2 regions of the Geobacillus sp. BMUD genome follow, and region 2 is predicted to be linked to the other one. Evidence: a T-box and tRNA genes for the amino acid it is inferred to sense, from the RefSeq annotation. Region 2 holds a T-box; the other holds one or more tRNA genes.
What was found. The T-box of region 2 lies ahead of alaS (alanine--tRNA ligase). A T-box ahead of a tRNA ligase gene usually reads a tRNA of that ligase, here a tRNA-Ala.
Positions count from the first base shown of each region.

Region 1 (5,030 bases), on a different contig from region 2:
ACAGCGACCACTTCCATCCGAATGAAGAAGGGTACAAGCGGATCGGCGAGCGGGTCGCCTCGCTCATTACGTTGACGGAGGAGGACGAGCAGTGAACAAACCGGTGACGTTAGCCGTCAAAGAGCTGCGGAAAACGATTCGCGGCAAGGAAATTATTCAAGGCATTTCATTTGAATTGCATGAGGGGGAAGTATTCGGTTTTTTAGGGCCGAACGGTGCGGGAAAAACGACGACGATCCGCATGCTCGTCGGGCTCATTCGGCCGACGTCGGGGACGGTGGCGATTTGCGGGTATGATCTTCATCGTCAGTTTACTGACGCGATCCGCCAGATCGGCTGCATCGTCGAAAACCCAGAAATGTATCCGTATTTAACAGGTTGGGAAAACCTTGAACATTTCGCCCGCATGATGTCGGGAATCGGTGAAGATCGAATCATGGAAGTGGCGAAGCTCGTCGGCCTTGAACAGCGCATTCATGACCGAGTGGGCACGTATTCGCTCGGCATGCGGCAGCGGCTCGGCATCGCCCAGGCCTTGTTAGGAAAGCCCAAAGTGCTGATTTTGGACGAACCGACCAACGGCCTTGACCCGGCCGGCATTCGCGAGATGCGCGCCTTCATCCGCTTTTTGGCGGAAAAGGAAGGATTGAGCGTTCTCGTGTCGTCGCATTTATTGAGTGAAATTCAGCTGATGTGCGACCGCGTCGCCATTATGGCGAAAGGACGGCTCTTGGCGATCGACACGGTTGAACGGCTGTTGAATCAACAGGCGCGCGTTGTCTGGAAAGTGGCTCCAATGGATCGGGCGCGGGCGCTGTTGGCGGCAGAAACCGAGGTGCTGCGCGTCGATGAAGAGACGATCGTCACGCCATACGAGCCAGCCAAACTGGCTGCTTGGAACGCCAAGCTTGTCCAAGCCGGCGTCTCGGTTTCGGAAATTGAACCGCGGTTGCCGACCCTCGAAGACTTGTTTATCGAGCTGACAGGGGGCGAAACGATTGAGTAAGCTCGTGTATAATGAAATGTTGAAAATCGTCCGCAAAAAGCGGCTATGGGTGATCGCCGCCATCATTGCGGTGCTCGTCGCCTTGTTTACATACGCCCAATACCGCGAGACGGAAGAGCTGAGAAAACGGCTTGGCACGACCGACTGGCGGACGCAGCTGCAGCAGCAAATCGTCGATTTGCAAAACCGTTTGCAGTCGCCGAGCATGTCTGAGGAATGGAGAAAATACTTGCAAATCCGCCTCAAGCAGCAGCAGTACTACTTAGAGCACAACATTAATCCGTCCGCCCCTGGAGCGCCGACGTTTATGCGCACGTTTATCGAAAACGCCATCGACTTGTTTTTGCCGCTTTTAGTGATGGTGGTGGCGGCCGATTTAGTGTCGTCCGAGGCAAGCGCCGGAACGATCAAGTTGCTTCTCGTTCGGCCAGTGAAGCGGTGGAAAATTTTGTTGAGCAAATATATCGCGTTGCTCCTGTCGGTGTCGCTCATTATGCTGATGGCGGCGGTGCTGTCGTATGCCATCTCCGGACTCGTGTTTGGATATGGCGGCTTCCGTCTGCCGCTATTGACCGGATTTGTCCAGCAAGGAGAGGATCTCAATACAGCGAATGTCCACATGATTCCACAATGGAAATACATTTTAATCGAGCTCGGGCTGGCAGCGTTTGTGAGCGTTGTCGTCGGCACACTGACGTTTATGTGTTCCGTGCTGCTTAAGAGCACGGCAGCGGTGATGGGGATCATGCTGGCAGCATTGATTTCTGGCGCGATTTTGTCGAACATGGTGTCGTCGTGGCATTCGGCGAAATATTTGTTTATGGTCAATTTGCGGCTGACGGATTACATAAAAGGAGCGGCTCCGCCGATTGAGGGGATGACGCTTGGCTTTTCGATGGCCGTGCTGGCTGTCTGGGGGCTTGCAGGGCTTCTTGTCGCTTTTTTTGTCTTTATGCGGCGAGATGTCTATTGAAAACGGCAGAGCGGCGAAAACCCGAGGGCATGTTCCCTCGGGTTTTTTTGGTGAAAGGGGATGGATAGTCATTATCTGTTCGGCTGCTTGTCGTGAACGCCGGCGAGTCCAAGCGCGTGATGGCCCCGTAGTAACTGCTCCACGGCCGGCCACTGCTGTTCATCGCAACGGATGAGAAGCACGATATCAGCACCTGTGCGGCTTTGACGGTGCGTCGATCTTCGATTTACCCACCATTTGAGCAAAATACCGATTCCGATGCCTGAAACCGCCCCGATAATTCCCCAAATGATCGGGCCCCATGTCAACACATAGCCGTAAATCGCCCCTAGCAGCATCAAGCACGTTCCTAAAATCGCCGCCAAGTCAAAGAAGCTGAACCCGTTGGCGTGATGGAGCGTATCAAGCAGGCGCGGTGGCTCGGCGCAGCGGTTGAGCGGGATGGCAAAAATCTGATGTTCAGCAATCCCTTTTTCTTGAAGCGCTGAAATCGCTAGTTCAACGAATAGGTGACTCTCGAAAGTGGCAATGACAATCATGAAACGCCTCCCATCAAATCGGCCATGCGAACTGTTTCGGCTGAAAGCGGCGCCGCAAATAGTGGGCTAGTTCTTTTTCAAACAACTTGTTGTATTCGACCGCTGATACGTAAGCATCGTAAAAGATGAACGAATAAATCGATGGCAGATAAAGCGCCCACTGCATATCGATGATCTTCGTTGCACAATCGAATCGGCCGGTCAGCGTGTACGTAATCGCTTCGGGCAAGTGGGCGAAATACGATACCAAAATGGTAAAGGTGAAGATAAACAGGCCGGTGATCACTTTATGGACATACAAATGGCCGAGGCCTGGGGCGAGCACCGACCAGACAAGCGCCAGCCAAGGCTCGCGCTTGTCCAAATAATTAATATCCCATATTCCCATTCGGATGGAGGAGATCGGCGCATCTTCGCGGTCGGCGAGCAAATACAGCTTGTTCATGTCGACGGAGCCGCGGTAGCTGTCCCAAATGCTGTACATGTAGATGGCCACATAAAACATGAGCCATCGTTCGTCAAGCACCGCTTTTGCCTTTTCAAAATCGCCAAGCAGCGAGTATAATATACCTGTATTGATATGGGCTTTTGTGTTGATAAACAGCTCCCAGAGGATTAACATAAAGGCTGTGGCGTAGCGTTGCTGCATTAAATTGCCGAAACCCGGAAACGAAAAGGAAAAAAAGGCGACGACAAGCGGATGACGCAAATCGAAATGAGTGGTTGTCAATTGCGACAAATGCGCCCGTTTGCGCCGCGCCGGCGGAATGAGTTTCACAAAGCGCCCCCTTTCCTTTACACGGTTGCTGTAGTTTTAGTATAGGAAAAAAGGAGCGGCAGTTATGCAGGTCGTTTCAGAAAAAAGACCAATTTTCATCCGTTAAGGCTAAAAAAACTATTGACTTCGCTTTGAGGTTTATATAAAATATGAATTGTCGCAGGGTAAGACAGCTTGTGTCGGGAAGTAGCTCAGCTTGGTAGAGCACACGGTTCGGGTCCGTGAGGTCGCAGGTTCAAATCCTGTCTTCCCGATTTATCATGGGGCCTTAGCTCAGCTGGGAGAGCGCCTGCCCCGCACGCAGGAGGTCATCGGTTCGAATCCGATAGGCTCCATTTTCCTACGGAGGAATACCCAAGTCTGGCTGAAGGGGGCGGTTTCGAAAACCGCTAGGGGTGTCACAGCCCGCGGGGGTTCGAATCCCTCTTCCTCCGCCATTACATACGAACGTCAACCTGCCGAGTGCCGGCGGGTTTTTTGTTTTTTGCGAGCTGTATGGCAGCCATTTTTCAGGCGGACGACTTGCCTGTTTTTGGTTGAATCGGGTACGATGAAGGGGAGCAGTTTGGGGATTGAGCCGCACTCCGTCTGGTGACGGTCGGAAGTGCTCAGCACAAGGGAGGAGAGGTTATGGCGATTCAACGTTGCATTCGCCGTATCAAAACGGTGCAAATCACCGCCCACAGCCCGATTCACCAAAGCGGCCCGGTGCTCGAGCCCGGGAACTGGCAAGAGTATGATCCGTTTTTGTTGCTGATGGAAGACATTTTTGAGCGAGGAACGTTTGACGTTCATCCGCACCGCGGCATTGAGACGGTCACATACGTGATCAGCGGCGAACTCGAACATTTCGATAGCAAAGCCGGCCGCGGCACGCTCGGGCCTGGAGATGTGCAATGGATGACGGCCGGCCGCGGCGTCGTCCACAAAGAAGACCCCGCTCCCGGATCGACGGTGCACAGCTTGCAACTTTGGATCAACTTGCCGAGCGCGTACAAAATGACCGAGCCGCGCTACCAAAACTTGCGCGCCAAAGACATGCCCGTGCGCAAGGAAGAGGGAGCGACGATCCGGGTCTTTTCCGGGTCATCGAAAGGCGTCAAAGCGCCGACGAAAAACATCGTTCCGGTGACGATGGTCGAAATGACGGTTGAACCGGGAGTTACCGTCGCGCAAGATTTGCCGGGCCATTACAACGGTTTTTTGTATATTTTAGAAGGAAGCGGCACGTTCGGTGCCGACAACACCGAAGGAAAGGCCGGGCAAGCGCTGTTTTTCAGCCGTCACAACCGCGGCGAGGAAACGGAGCTAAACGTGACCGCTCGCGAAAAACTCCGTCTCCTTCTTTACGCCGGTGAGCCGGTGAACGAACCGGTCGTTGCCTACGGGCCGTTTGTCATGAACACACCGGAGCAAATCCGCGAGGCGATTCGTGATTACCAGGAAGGGCGGTTTGGACAGTAATGACAGGAAAGAGCCGATCATTTTTTCGGCTCTTTCTTTTTTGCTATGATAATCATCGATAGCAAGCTATTCATTGTACAGGAGGGTGTGTACAAGATGAATCCCGTTATCGAAACGATTTTGCAACATCGCTCGATCCGTCGCTTCGAAGATCGGCCGCTCACGGATGAACAAATTCGTACGATCGTTGAATGCGCCCAAGCGGCGTCGACGTCAAGCTACATTCAGGCGTACTCGATCATTGGGGTGAAAGATCCGGAGAAAAAACGG
Region 1 is NZ_SDLA01000028.1:1,080-6,109, reverse strand. It holds gene ETC05_RS16865 (SGNH/GDSL hydrolase family protein) at 1-95, shown strand, start outside; gene ETC05_RS16860 (ABC transporter ATP-binding protein) at 92-1,006, shown strand; gene ETC05_RS16855 (ABC transporter permease) at 999-1,979, shown strand; gene ETC05_RS16850 (hypothetical protein) at 2,051-2,518, opposite strand; gene ETC05_RS16845 (hypothetical protein) at 2,532-3,296, opposite strand; tRNA gene ETC05_RS16840 (tRNA-Pro) at 3,477-3,550, shown strand; tRNA gene ETC05_RS16835 (tRNA-Ala) at 3,559-3,631, shown strand; tRNA gene ETC05_RS16830 (tRNA-Ser) at 3,641-3,733, shown strand; gene ETC05_RS16825 (pirin family protein) at 3,927-4,760, shown strand; gene nfsA (oxygen-insensitive NADPH nitroreductase) at 4,857-5,030, shown strand, end outside.
Region 1: it encodes a tRNA-Ala, which carries the amino acid that the T-box ahead of alaS (alanine--tRNA ligase) is inferred to sense. The anticodon was not compared.

Region 2 (12,407 bases):
GGCGAACAATTTATCCGAACATTATTTGGAGCAGCTCGTCACACCGCTGCGCAACGCTGGGCTCGTCAAAAGCATCCGCGGAGCGTATGGCGGTTATGTGCTCGCTGAACATCCGGCGAAAATCACCGCCGGCGACATTTTGCGCGTGTTGGAGGGGCCGCTCACTCCGGTTGAGGAGCTTGAAGAGGAAGAGCCGGCGAAGCGCGAGCTATGGATTCGCATCCGCGATGCGGTCGAAGAGGTGCTCGACAGCACGACGCTCGAAGATTTGGCGAAGTATAGCGATGGGGATGAAGGGGCATATATGTTTTATATTTAAGCAACAGAAAGGAAAGGAGAATGGCCGTTGGAACGCATTTATTTGGACCATGCGGCAACCTCCCCGGTCCATCCGGATGTGGCAGCCGGTATGGTCCAGTGGATGACGGAACAGTTTGGCAATCCATCAAGCATCCATTATTTTGGCCGGCAGAGCCGCCGCGCGGTCGATGAAGCGAGGGCCGTTGTCGCCCGCTCGATTGGGGCGAAAGAGACGGAGATTGTGTTTACAAGCGGCGGTACGGAAGCGGATAACTTTGCGGTCATCGGAACGGCCGTAGCGAACCGCGGCCGCGGCAATCATATCATTACAACCGCCATCGAGCATCATGCGGTGTTGCGCGCTTGTGAATATTTAGAGACGCAAGGGTTTGAGGTGACGTATTTGCCAGTTGACGAACACGGGACGGTATCGGTCGAGGATGTCAAGGCCGCGCTGCGTGATGAGACGATTTTAGTATCGGTCATGTTTGCCAACAACGAAGTCGGCACGATCCAGCCGATTCGCGAAATCGGAGCGCTGCTTCGCGATCATCCAGCCTATTTCCATACGGACGCCGTCCAGGCGTACGGGCTTCTTCCGATCGATGTGAATGAATACGGGATCGATCTGCTGTCGCTTTCCGCTCATAAAATCAACGGCCCGAAAGGAAGCGGGGCTTTGTATGTCCGAGAAACGGTGCGCATCATGCCGCTCCTTTTCGGCGGCGAACAGGAGCGGAAGCGGCGCGCTGGCACGGAAAACGTCCCCGGCATCATTGGGTTGGCAAGGGCGGCGGAAATCGCCGAGCGGACAAGGGAGGAGAAACGTCGGCAGTATGCGGCGTGGCGCGAGGCGATGCTTGAAATTTTCCGCTCCTCAGGGATCGACTATGCGATCAACGGCCGCCCGGATAGCCTGCCGCATATTTTGAATGTCGCCTTCCCGGGAACGAATGTCGAATCGTTGCTCGTGAACTTGGATTTAGCCGGCATTGCCGCCTCGAGCGGGTCAGCATGCACCGCCGGGTCAATCGATCCGTCGCACGTGCTTGTCGCGATGTGCGGAAAAGAGTCGGAGCGCATCCGTTCGTCTGTGCGCTTCAGCTTCGGGCTCGGCAATACGACAGAACAAATCGAGCGGGCGGCCGAGGAAACAGTGAAGATTGTCAAGCGGCTCACAAACCGCTAAAGAGGGGGTGAAACAGCATGAACAAAGCGCCGTACGAAACGCGCGTCGTCGTCGGCATGTCCGGCGGGGTCGACTCATCGGTCGCTGCGCTGCTATTGAAAGAACAAGGATATGATGTGATCGGCATTTTTATGAAAAACTGGGATGACACCGATGAAAACGGCGTTTGCACGGCGACTGAGGACTACGAAGACGTTGTGCGCGTCTGCAACCAAATCGGCATTCCATATTATGCCGTCAATTTTGAAAAGCAGTATTGGGACAAAGTGTTTACGTACTTTTTGAACGAATACAAAGCCGGGCGCACGCCGAACCCGGATGTGATGTGCAATAAGGAAATTAAGTTCAAGGCGTTTTTAGAGCACGCCATGTCGATCGGCGCCGATTACATCGCAACCGGCCATTACGCCCGCGTCGAGTTTCGCGACGGCGAATATAAAATGCTCCGTGGAGCTGACCCGAACAAAGATCAAACGTACTTTTTGAACCAGCTCGGTCAAGTTCAGCTGTCGAAAGTGATGTTTCCGATCGGCCATTTGCAGAAAGCGGACGTGCGCCGGATTGCGAAAGAGGCTGGGCTGGCCACTGCTGGAAAAAAAGACAGCACCGGCATTTGTTTTATCGGCGAACGTGATTTCAAAGAATTTTTGAGCCATTATTTGCCGGCCCAGCCGGGAGTGATGAAAACGCTCGATGGCGAAGTGAAAGGGCGGCATGACGGCGTCATGTATTACACGATCGGCCAGCGCCACGGGCTTGGCATCGGCGGCAACGGTGAACCGTGGTTTGTCGTCGGCAAAGATGTGCGCGAAAACGTGCTCTATGTCGCCCAAGGATTTGAAAACGAATATTTGTATTCCACCTCGCTAAAAGCGGTCGATGTCAATTGGGTGTCTGACCGCAAGCCGGAAGCGCCGTTTCGCTGCACGGCGAAATTTCGCTATCGTCAGCCCGATGTTGGCGTGACGGTTCACCCGCTTCCGGACGGAGACGTGGAAGTCGTGTTTGATGCGCCGGCGCGGGCGGTGACACCGGGGCAGGCAGTTGTTTTCTACAACGGCGAGGAATGCCTCGGCGGCGGCACGATCGATGAAGTGTTCCGCAATGGCGAAAAGCTTTGGTATGTTGGTTGATGGCTGTGCTGGTGCTCAGGATCTTCAATCAGGCTTCAGGCTGGGAGGCCGTTGCTTGAAAATCACATTGAATCAGGGGGGATGGGCGGTGGCCAATTTCAACGAACAAGGCCTGGCGTATATGCGCGAGGGGAAGTATGAGGAAGCCATCCGCTGTTTTTCCGCTGCCGTCGAACAGCATCCGGACGATCCGGCCGGATACATTAACATCGGCACCGTTCTGGCCGCAGCTGGTGAGGAAGAAAAGGCGCTGGAGTGTTTCCGGCAGGCGCTCGCCCTTGACGAGCGGGCGGCGGCCGCCTATTACGGCATTGGCACGGTTTATTATCGACGCGGGCAGTTCGCCCAAGCGAAACAGATGTTTGAGCGCGCGCTTGGGCTTGGTCTTGACGATGCCGATACGCATTTTATGCTTGGCATGTCATTATGGCGGCTCGAGATGCCGCGGCTGGCGCTGCCGTATTTGCAGCGGGCGGCCGAGCTGAACGAGACGGACGCCGAAGCGCTGTTTCAGCTTGGCCTTTGCCTCGCCACTCTCGAGTATGTTGATGAGGCGAAGCGTTATTTCGAAAAAACGTTGGAACTTCATCCGCACCACGCTGATGCGTACTACAATTTAGGCGTCATTTATGCGTATAAAGACGACTTCAGCGCCGCCCGCGCCATGTTTGCCGCCGCCTTGGACGCCAAGCCGGATCACGTGCTTGCCGGATATGGAAAGAAACTGATGGAAAAGCGGCTTGCGCCGTAAAAAGGCAGGGGATGGCTGTTGCAAGAGCAACAAATGCTCGCTCTCGACGGACGCACGTTCATTAAAGGAGTATGCCTGGCCGTCATTTTTCATAATGAAGAAACGCTGTATACAGTCGTCCGTGTGCGCGTTGAGGAAACGAACGATGCGCCTGATGAGGAAGAAGTCGTTGTCACGGGCTATTTTCCGCGCCTAAACGAAGGGGATGTCTACGTCTTTTATGGGCAGTTCCGCCATCATCCGCGCTTCGGCCGCCAATATGCGGCCGAACAGTTCCGCAAACAGCTTCCAAACACGAAAGAAGGAGTCATTCATTATTTATCGAGCGGATTGTTTAAAGGAATCGGCAAAAAAACGGCCGCCGCGATCGTTGAAGCGCTTGGCGAAAACGCGATTGCGGCCATTTTGCGCGATCCAGAGGTGCTTGAACGGGTGCCGAAGCTGACGAAGAAAAAAGCGCAGCAACTGTATGAATCGCTTCGCGCCCACGAAGGATTAGAACAGACGATGATCGCCCTCGCCCAGTTTGGATTTGGACCACAGTTGGCGATGAAAATTTACCAGGCGTATGGCGAAGAGGCGATTGACATCATCCACGAGAACCCGTATCAACTCGTCGAGGACATTGAAGGAATCGGCTTTGGCCGCGCCGATGAAATCGGGCGCCAGCTCGGCATTTCCGGCAGCCATCCGGCTCGGCTGCGCGCTGCTTCGCTGTTTGTTCTTGAGCAGGCGTGCTTGCAGGAAGGGCACGTTTATTTGCGCGAGGAAGAGCTGATGGAGCGCATCGGGGGACTGCTTGACGGCAGGCCGAGCGGTGCGGTGGATGGACAAGCGATCGGCCAGACGCTTCTGATGTTAGGGGAGGAAGGGAAGCTGATCGCCGAGCAAGGGCGCTATTATCTCCCTTCCCTTTACTTCGCCGAGAAAGGGATCGTCTCCAATATTAAGCGGCTGCTCGGGCAAGCGCCGCCCGCGGCGTTTGCTGAGTCGGAGTTTTTGCTGGCGCTTGGGGAGCTTGAGGAACGGCTTGGCATGCAATATGCCCCCCAACAAAGGGAAGCGATCCAACAAGCGCTTTCTTCGCCGCTGTTCATTTTGACCGGCGGTCCGGGAACGGGGAAGACGACGGTCATCAAGGGCATCGTCGAGCTGTTCGCCGCCCTCAACGGCCTGTCTCTTGACCCGGATGACTATAAACAAGGCGAGCCATTTCCGGTATTGCTGGCTGCACCCACCGGTCGGGCGGCGAAGCGGATGAGCGAGGCGACCGGGCTGCCGGCGGTGACGATCCACCGCTTGCTCGGCTGGAATGGGGCGGAAGGGTTCAGTCGTGACGAGAACGAACCGATTTCCGGCAAGCTGCTTGTCATTGATGAGATGTCGATGGTCGACACGTGGTTGGCCAACCAGCTGCTAAAAGCCGTGCCAAACGGCATGCAAGTCATTTTTGTCGGCGATGAGGATCAATTGCCGTCCGTTGGGCCAGGGCAAGTGCTGAAAGACTTGCTCCGCTCAGGCGTCATTCCGTTCGTTCGGTTGAACGAGGTGTACCGCCAGGCGGAAGGATCATCGATCATCGAGCTTGCTCATGAGATGAAGCGCGGCGTCGTGCCGGCCGATTTGACTGCTCCAAAGGCAGACCGTTCATTCATCCGTTGCCGTGCGGGCCAGGTCGTCGATGTCGTGCGGCAAATCGCGGACAACGCGCGAAAAAAAGGGTTTTCCGTCAAAGATATTCAAGTGCTCGCCCCGATGTACCGCGGTCCAGCGGGCATTGACCAATTGAACAAAGCGCTTCAAGAGCTGTTCAACCCACCGGCTGAGGGGAAGCGGGAGCTGTCGGTCGGTGAGGTCGTCTACCGCGTCGGCGATAAGGTGCTTCAGCTTGTCAATCAGCCGGAAGATCATGTCTTTAATGGCGATATTGGCGAAGTCGTCGCCATTTTTTACGCCAAAGAAAATACGGAAAAGCAAGACTTGCTCGTCGTCTCATTTGACGGCATTGAAGTGACGTACACACGGCAAGATTTAGGACAAATCACCCATGCGTATTGCTGTTCGGTTCATAAGGCGCAAGGAAGCGAGTTTCCGATCGTCATTTTGCCCGTTGTCAAAAGCTATTATAAGATGTTGAAACGGAATTTGTTGTATACTGCGGTGACAAGGAGCAAGCAGTTTCTCATTTTATGCGGGGAAGAGGAAGCATTTCGATTCGGCGTCGCAAAACAAAGCGACGGAGCGCGCCAGACAGCGCTCGCTGAGAAGCTGGCGGGGACGGCGGCGCCGTTGATCGAGGTCGAACTGCCGCTTGAAGAGGCGAACATGGGGATGGAAAACGTTACGCCGTATGACTTTATGGGCAATGAGCCAAGCTAAAGATGGCTGGAAAGGTGGGAGAACGATGCGGACGTTTTCCGACATCAAGGGCCTTCCCATTTATGAGCAAATGACGGGAAAAATGGTCGGAACGATCACGGACATTTGGTTTACCAGCCATGGCACGGTCAAAGGGCTTGTCGCAGAACGGGGCGGCTTGTTCGGCCGCCGCCGCTATTTGCCGCTTTCAGCCGTGCAGTCGTTCGAAAACGACCGAGTCATCATCTGTGATGCAGATAGCTTCCAGCCGTTTCCTTCTCCTGACAGCGGCCACTCTCTTTACGGCGAACGCGGCCTCGCCGGCAGCATGGTTGTCGCCGCGGACGGAACCACAATCGGACTGTTGGATGACGTATATTTTGACGGGCAATTGGGCAAAATTGACGGATACGAGATCAGCGAGGGATTTTTTTCCGATTTGACCGAAGGAAAGAAACGAATGGAGCTTGCTCCGTTCACCGCCAGAGAAGGCGTGGTCACCATGGAAACAACGATGTAAGGAGAGTGGCTGTCAATGCTCATTTGCCCGAATTGCAAACGAAAAAATTTAGGGAAAATCGGCGTCAACCAGTACTATTGCTGGGATTGCTTTATTGAGCTGTCCGTCTCGAAAGGAATGATCCACGCCCATCAAGTGGAAGAAGACGGAACGTTGAGTTCTCTTGACGACTTGTTTGACGACCACGAACGCATGATCCAATTTTAGGGGGGACACGCATGAACCGGACGATGACGTCGCTGTTAGCAGTCGGGTTAGGCGTCGCCGCTTATCAGCTCGCCCAACGAAACAATTGGATGAACGGTCGCACGATGCGGAGGATGCGCCGCCGCTTGATGCAGGCGATCCGCTGACGGCGTTGCCGCCCTCGCCTTGCGCGGGGGCGGCGCCTTGTGATTGTCAAATAGTGCTAAAAGCGGTGAAGGCATATTTCCTCCCGCATCTCCTACACTAAACGGTAGGAGGTGTGGCGATGGGTGAGCAACAATGGCTGTCGTTCTTTCGCATCGGAAAATGGCTGCTTATGACAGCTATCATCTATTTGATCGTTCGGATGAAAGACGTTTGGTGGCCGGTCATCGATTTGATCGCAACGGTGTTGACCCCGTTTTTGCTGGCGTCGTTTATTACGTATTTGCTCTACCCCCTTGTGGAATCCATCCATCGCAAAGGAATGCCGCGCGCCCTTGCCATTTTGTTGATTTATTTGTTGTTTTTCGGTTTGGTCGGCTACGGCTTGTACCGCGGTGTGCCGCTATTCATCGCCCAGTTGCGCGAACTGGATGAACAGCTGCCGTCGTTGATGAATACATACCGTCAATGGGTGCGCCACATCCACGATGAGACGTCGAATTGGCCGCTGGAGATGCATACGCGCATCGAAGCGATGTTTGTGCAGTTTGAGAAGGCGGCCGCCGCCGCCGTCACGATGGCGATCCATGCCGCCAAGGCGTTGATCGGTTCTGCGGCAACATTTCTTTTGATTCCGTTTATCGTCTTTTATATGTTGAAGGATATCGACATGCTAAAAAAGGCGGTCTGGTATATGACCCCGAAGCGATGGCGCGAACCAGGGATGGCGTTTTTGAAGGATGTCGATGAATCGCTCGGCGGCTACATCCGCGGCCAGTTGTTCGTCTGTGCGGCGATCGGTGTGGCGGCGGCGCTCGGCCTGTGGCTTGCCGGCATGGATTATCCGCTGTTGCTCGGCTTTGTCATTGGCGTGACGAACATCATCCCGTATTTTGGTCCGTTGATCGGTGCGGTGCCGGCGGTCATTTTGGCCGCGACCGTATCGTTGAAAATGGTCGTTATCGTGCTCGCCATAATTTTTGCGTTGCAGTTTTTAGAGGGGAACGTCTTGTCGCCGCTGATCGTCGGCAAAAGCGTACATATGCATCCGCTTGTCATTATGCTTGCCCTCTTTGCCGGCGGTGAGCTCGCCGGCGTGCTCGGCCTCATTCTCGCTGTTCCGACGGCGGCGGTGCTGAAAGTGGCCATCGTCCATTGGAAAGAGCATTATGCTCCGCATTGACAAACGGCTGTTGCTTGTCTATAATCTTTCAATGAAAAAAGCGAATACATAACGCGATGACGGATCGAGTATGTTGCAGTCCATCTTAACGCGCGAGCTCGCGCACAGAGAGGAATTTCCGCGGCTGAAAGAAATTCCAGATGAAGGGCAACAGAAGGCTAATCCGGAGCGCAGGCAAAACCTGACGCAAGGCTGCGTTACGGCCAAAGAGGTGATGGGCGTTTTTGGCCCATAAACAGGGTGGTACCGCGAGCATAACTCTCGTCCCTGCAGGGGATGGGAGTTTTTTTATATAAAAAGGCGAAAGGGGAGGATCATCATGAAAAAGCTGACATCTGCCGAAGTGCGGCGCATGTTTTTGCAGTTTTTCCAAGAAAAAGGCCATGCGGTTGAACCGAGCGCTTCGCTCATTCCTGTCGACGATCCGTCATTGTTATGGATCAACAGCGGCGTCGCGACGTTGAAAAAATACTTTGACGGGCGCATCGTTCCCGAGAATCCGCGCATTTGCAATGCGCAAAAATCGATCCGCACCAACGACATCGAAAACGTCGGGAAAACGGCACGCCACCATACGTTTTTTGAAATGCTCGGCAACTTTTCGATCGGTGATTACTTCAAGCGGGAAGCGATCCACTGGGCGTGGGAGTTTTTAACGAGCGAAAAGTGGATCGGCTTTGATCCGGAACGGCTGTCCGTCACCGTCCATCCGGAGGACGAGGAAGCGTACAACATTTGGCGCAACGAAATTGGCCTGCCGGAAGAACGGATCATCCGCCTCGAAGGAAACTTCTGGGACATCGGCGAAGGCCCGAGCGGTCCGAACACGGAAATTTTCTACGACCGCGGCGAGGCGTTCGGCAACGACCCGAATGATCCGGAGCTGTACCCGGGCGGGGAAAACGACCGCTATTTAGAAGTATGGAATCTCGTCTTTTCCCAGTTCAACCATAACCCGGACGGCACGTACACGCCGCTGCCAAAGAAAAACATCGACACCGGCATGGGCTTGGAGCGGATGTGCTCGATTTTGCAAGACGTGCCGACGAACTTTGAAACTGACTTGTTCTTGCCGATTATCCGCGCCACGGAACAAATCGCCGGCGAGCGGTATGGCGAAGATCCGGACAAGGACGTTGCCTTTAAGGTGATCGCCGACCATATTCGCGCCGTGACGTTTGCGATCGGCGACGGGGCGCTGCCGTCCAACGAGGGGCGCGGTTATGTGCTGCGCCGCTTGCTCCGCCGCGCGGTGCGCTACGCGAAACAAATCGGCATTGACCGCCCGTTTATGTACGAGCTCGTGCCGGTTGTCGGCGAAATTATGCACGACTACTATCCGGAAGTGAAAGAAAAAGCCGATTTTATCGCTCGCGTCATCCGCACGGAAGAAGAGCGGTTCCATGAAACGCTCCATGAAGGGCTCGCCATATTGGCGGAAGTGATCGAAAAGGCGAAAGCGCAAGGAAGCACCGTCCTTCCGGGGGAAGAGGCGTTTCGCTTGTATGATACGTACGGCTTTCCGATCGAGCTGACGGAAGAGTACGCCGCCGAAGCAGGGATGACGGTCGACCACGCCGGCTTTGAGCGTGAGTTGGAGCAGCAGCGTGAACGGGCGCGCGCGGCTCGGCAAGATGTCGATTCGATGCAAGTCCAAGGCGGAGTGCTTGGTGACATCAAGGATGAAAGCCGTTTTGTCGGCTACGATGAGCTTGTTGCCTCGTCGACGGTCCTCGCCATCGTTAAAGACGGACGGCTTGTCGAGGAAGTGAAAGCCGGTGAAGAGGCGCAGATCATCGTCGATGTGACGCCGTTTTACGCCGAAAGTGGCGGTCAAGTCGCTGACCAAGGCGTGTTTGAAAGCGAAACAGGAAGAGCGGTCGTCAAAGATGTGCAAAAAGCGCCGAACGGTCAACATCTTCATGCCATCATCGTCGAACGCGGCACAGTGAAAAAAGGAGCCCGCTATACGGCGCGCGTTGATGAGGCGAAGCGGGCGCGCATCGTGAAAAACCATACGGCGACCCATTTGCTCCATCAGGCGCTAAAAGACGTGCTCGGCCGCCATGTCAACCAAGCGGGCTCGCTTGTCGCTCCGGATCGGCTGCGCTTTGACTTCACCCATTTTGGCCAAGTGAAGCCGGAGGAGCTCGAGCGCATCGAGGCGATCGTCAATGAACAAATTTGGAAGAGCCTTCCGGTTGACATTTTCTATAAACCGCTTGAGGAAGCGAAAGCGATGGGCGCAATGGCGCTGTTTGGCGAAAAATACGGCGACATTGTCCGCGTCGTCAAGGTCGGCGACTACAGCCTTGAGCTGTGCGGCGGCTGCCATGTGCCGAATACAGCGGCCATCGGGTTATTTAAAATCGTCTCCGAGTCAGGCATCGGCGCCGGCACGCGCCGGATTGAAGCGGTGACCGGGGAATCGGCATACCGCTTTATGAGCGAACAGCTGGCCATTTTGCAAGAGGCGGCGCAAAAATTGAAAACAAGCCCGAAAGAATTGAATGCACGTCTTGACGGACTGTTTGCCGAGCTGAAAGAGCTCGAGCGCGAAAATGAATCGCTTGCTGCCCGCCTTGCCCGTATGGAAGCGGAGCACCTCACCCGCCAAGTAAAAGACGTGGGCGGCGTGCCGGTGTTGGCGGCAAAAGTGCAGGCGAACGACATGAACCAGCTGCGGGCAATGGCCGACGATTTGAAGCAAAAATTGGGCACGGCGGTCATCGTGTTGGCTTCGGTGCAAGGCGGAAAAGTGCAACTGATTGCCGCGGTGACGGATGATTTGGTAAAAAAAGGATTCCATGCCGGCAAGCTGGTGAAAGAAGTAGCGTCGCGCTGCGGTGGGGGCGGCGGCGGGCGTCCGGACTTGGCGCAAGCTGGCGGCAAGGATCCAAACAAGGTCGGCGAAGCGCTCGGTTATGTCGAAACATGGGTGAAATCCGTTTCCTAATTCGCGCGGATCGTGTACAATGGATGTAAAAGGACGGGGTGCCTGAATAAGGAGCGAGGTGGAAACGGTGAGCTCGTTTGATCAAACGATGCAGTTTCATTTTTCCGAGGAGCCGGCCGAGACGAACGTTCGCGAAGTGCTGTTGACGGTGTATGACGCCTTACAGGAAAAAGGCTACAATCCGATCAACCAAATTGTCGGCTACTTGTTGTCTGGCGACCCAGCTTACATTCCGCGCCATAAAGATGCGCGTGCGCTCATCCGCAAAATCGAACGCGACGAATTAATCGAGGAATTGGTGAAATTCTATTTACAGGGGCAACGAAAGGATTAACCGATGCGGACTCTAGGATTGGATCTCGGAACGAAAACGCTCGGCGTAGCGGTGAGCGACGAACTGGGCTTTACAGCGCAAGGATTGGAGACGATCGTCATTGATACGGAGCGCGGCGACTACGGCTTAAAGCGGCTGCGCTCCATCATTGAGGAATATGGCGTCGACACGATTGTCGTTGGGTGGCCGAAAAACATGAACGGGACGCTTGGGCCGCGCGCTGAGGCAAGCGAACGGTTCGCCGCCAAATTGCGCGAGGAGTTTTCTTTGCCTGTTGTGCTTTGGGATGAACGGCTGTCGACGATGGCTGCCGAACGGATGTTGATCGCTGCGGACGTCAGCCGGAAAAAACGGCGGAAAGTGATCGACAAAATGGCCGCGGCCGTCATTTTGCAGTCATATTTGGACAGTAAACGATGAAAATTGGAGGCGAAAACATGGAACACGGAGACCGTCATATTACCGTTGTCGATGAACATGGCAACGAGCAGCTGTGCGAAATTTTGTTTACGTTTGAATCGGATGATTTCGGCAAGTCGTATGTGTTTTACTATCCGATCGGCGTTGAGGCGGAAGATGAGAACGGCGAGACGGAAGTGCACGTTTCCGCCTTCATCCCTGGGGATGAGAACAAAGAAGGCGAACTGCTCCCTATCGAGACGGAAGAAGAGTGGGACATGATCGAAGAAGTATGGAATACGTTTTGCGCTGAACAGGAAGAGGAAGACGACGAATAACGGACAGCAGAGGGGTCCAAAAGGATCGGGGCCCCTTTTCTTATTGGTGTTTATGCATGAGGAAATGATCAGTTGTGTTTCATGAAATGGTTCAGACATCTTAGTTTGTTCAACAATCGTTGCGAAGGGCTTCGATTGACCGGCGCGTTTCCTCCCCTGGCCTTGCATTTTTTGACCGTCAAGGGCGAAAAATGCGGAACTTTGTAGTATAATATGGCCGGGTGAAAGGAGGACCAAGATGAAACAGAACGATTTTAGGGCGCCAGAGGCGCGGCTTGTACGGAAAATCGTCTTGATTGTCTGCGCTGTTCTGCTGGCGGCGCTTGTCATTGCCGGCGCCAGCAGTTTCTTATACATCCGCTCAGCGCTTAAGCCTGTTGATCCGGATGACCGCACCCCGGTCCATGTCTCGATTCCGATCGGTTCATCGGCGGCGGAGATTGCCGAGCAGCTCGAACAAAAGCGGCTCATTCAAAGCGCGGCCGTGTTTCGCTTGTACGTCCGCTGGAAAAATGAATCCGGCTTCCAGGCTGGGGAGTATGAACTGACGCGGGCGATGCCAATGGCGCGCATCATCGAGCTGTTAAAAACGGGG
Region 2 is NZ_SDLA01000002.1:80,280-92,686, reverse strand. It holds gene cymR (cysteine metabolism transcriptional regulator CymR) at 1-319, shown strand, start outside; gene ETC05_RS04260 (cysteine desulfurase family protein) at 347-1,489, shown strand; gene mnmA (tRNA 2-thiouridine(34) synthase MnmA) at 1,507-2,622, shown strand; gene ETC05_RS04250 (tetratricopeptide repeat protein) at 2,711-3,373, shown strand; gene recD2 (SF1B family DNA helicase RecD2) at 3,392-5,752, shown strand; gene ETC05_RS04240 (PRC-barrel domain-containing protein) at 5,778-6,251, shown strand; gene ETC05_RS04235 (hypothetical protein) at 6,267-6,458, shown strand; gene ETC05_RS04230 (YrzQ family protein) at 6,470-6,604, shown strand; gene ETC05_RS04225 (AI-2E family transporter) at 6,724-7,785, shown strand; T-box leader at 7,833-8,057, shown strand; gene alaS (alanine--tRNA ligase) at 8,105-10,741, shown strand; gene ETC05_RS04215 (IreB family regulatory phosphoprotein) at 10,809-11,075, shown strand; gene ruvX (Holliday junction resolvase RuvX) at 11,079-11,495, shown strand; gene ETC05_RS04205 (DUF1292 domain-containing protein) at 11,513-11,812, shown strand; gene mltG (endolytic transglycosylase MltG) at 12,051-12,407, shown strand, end outside.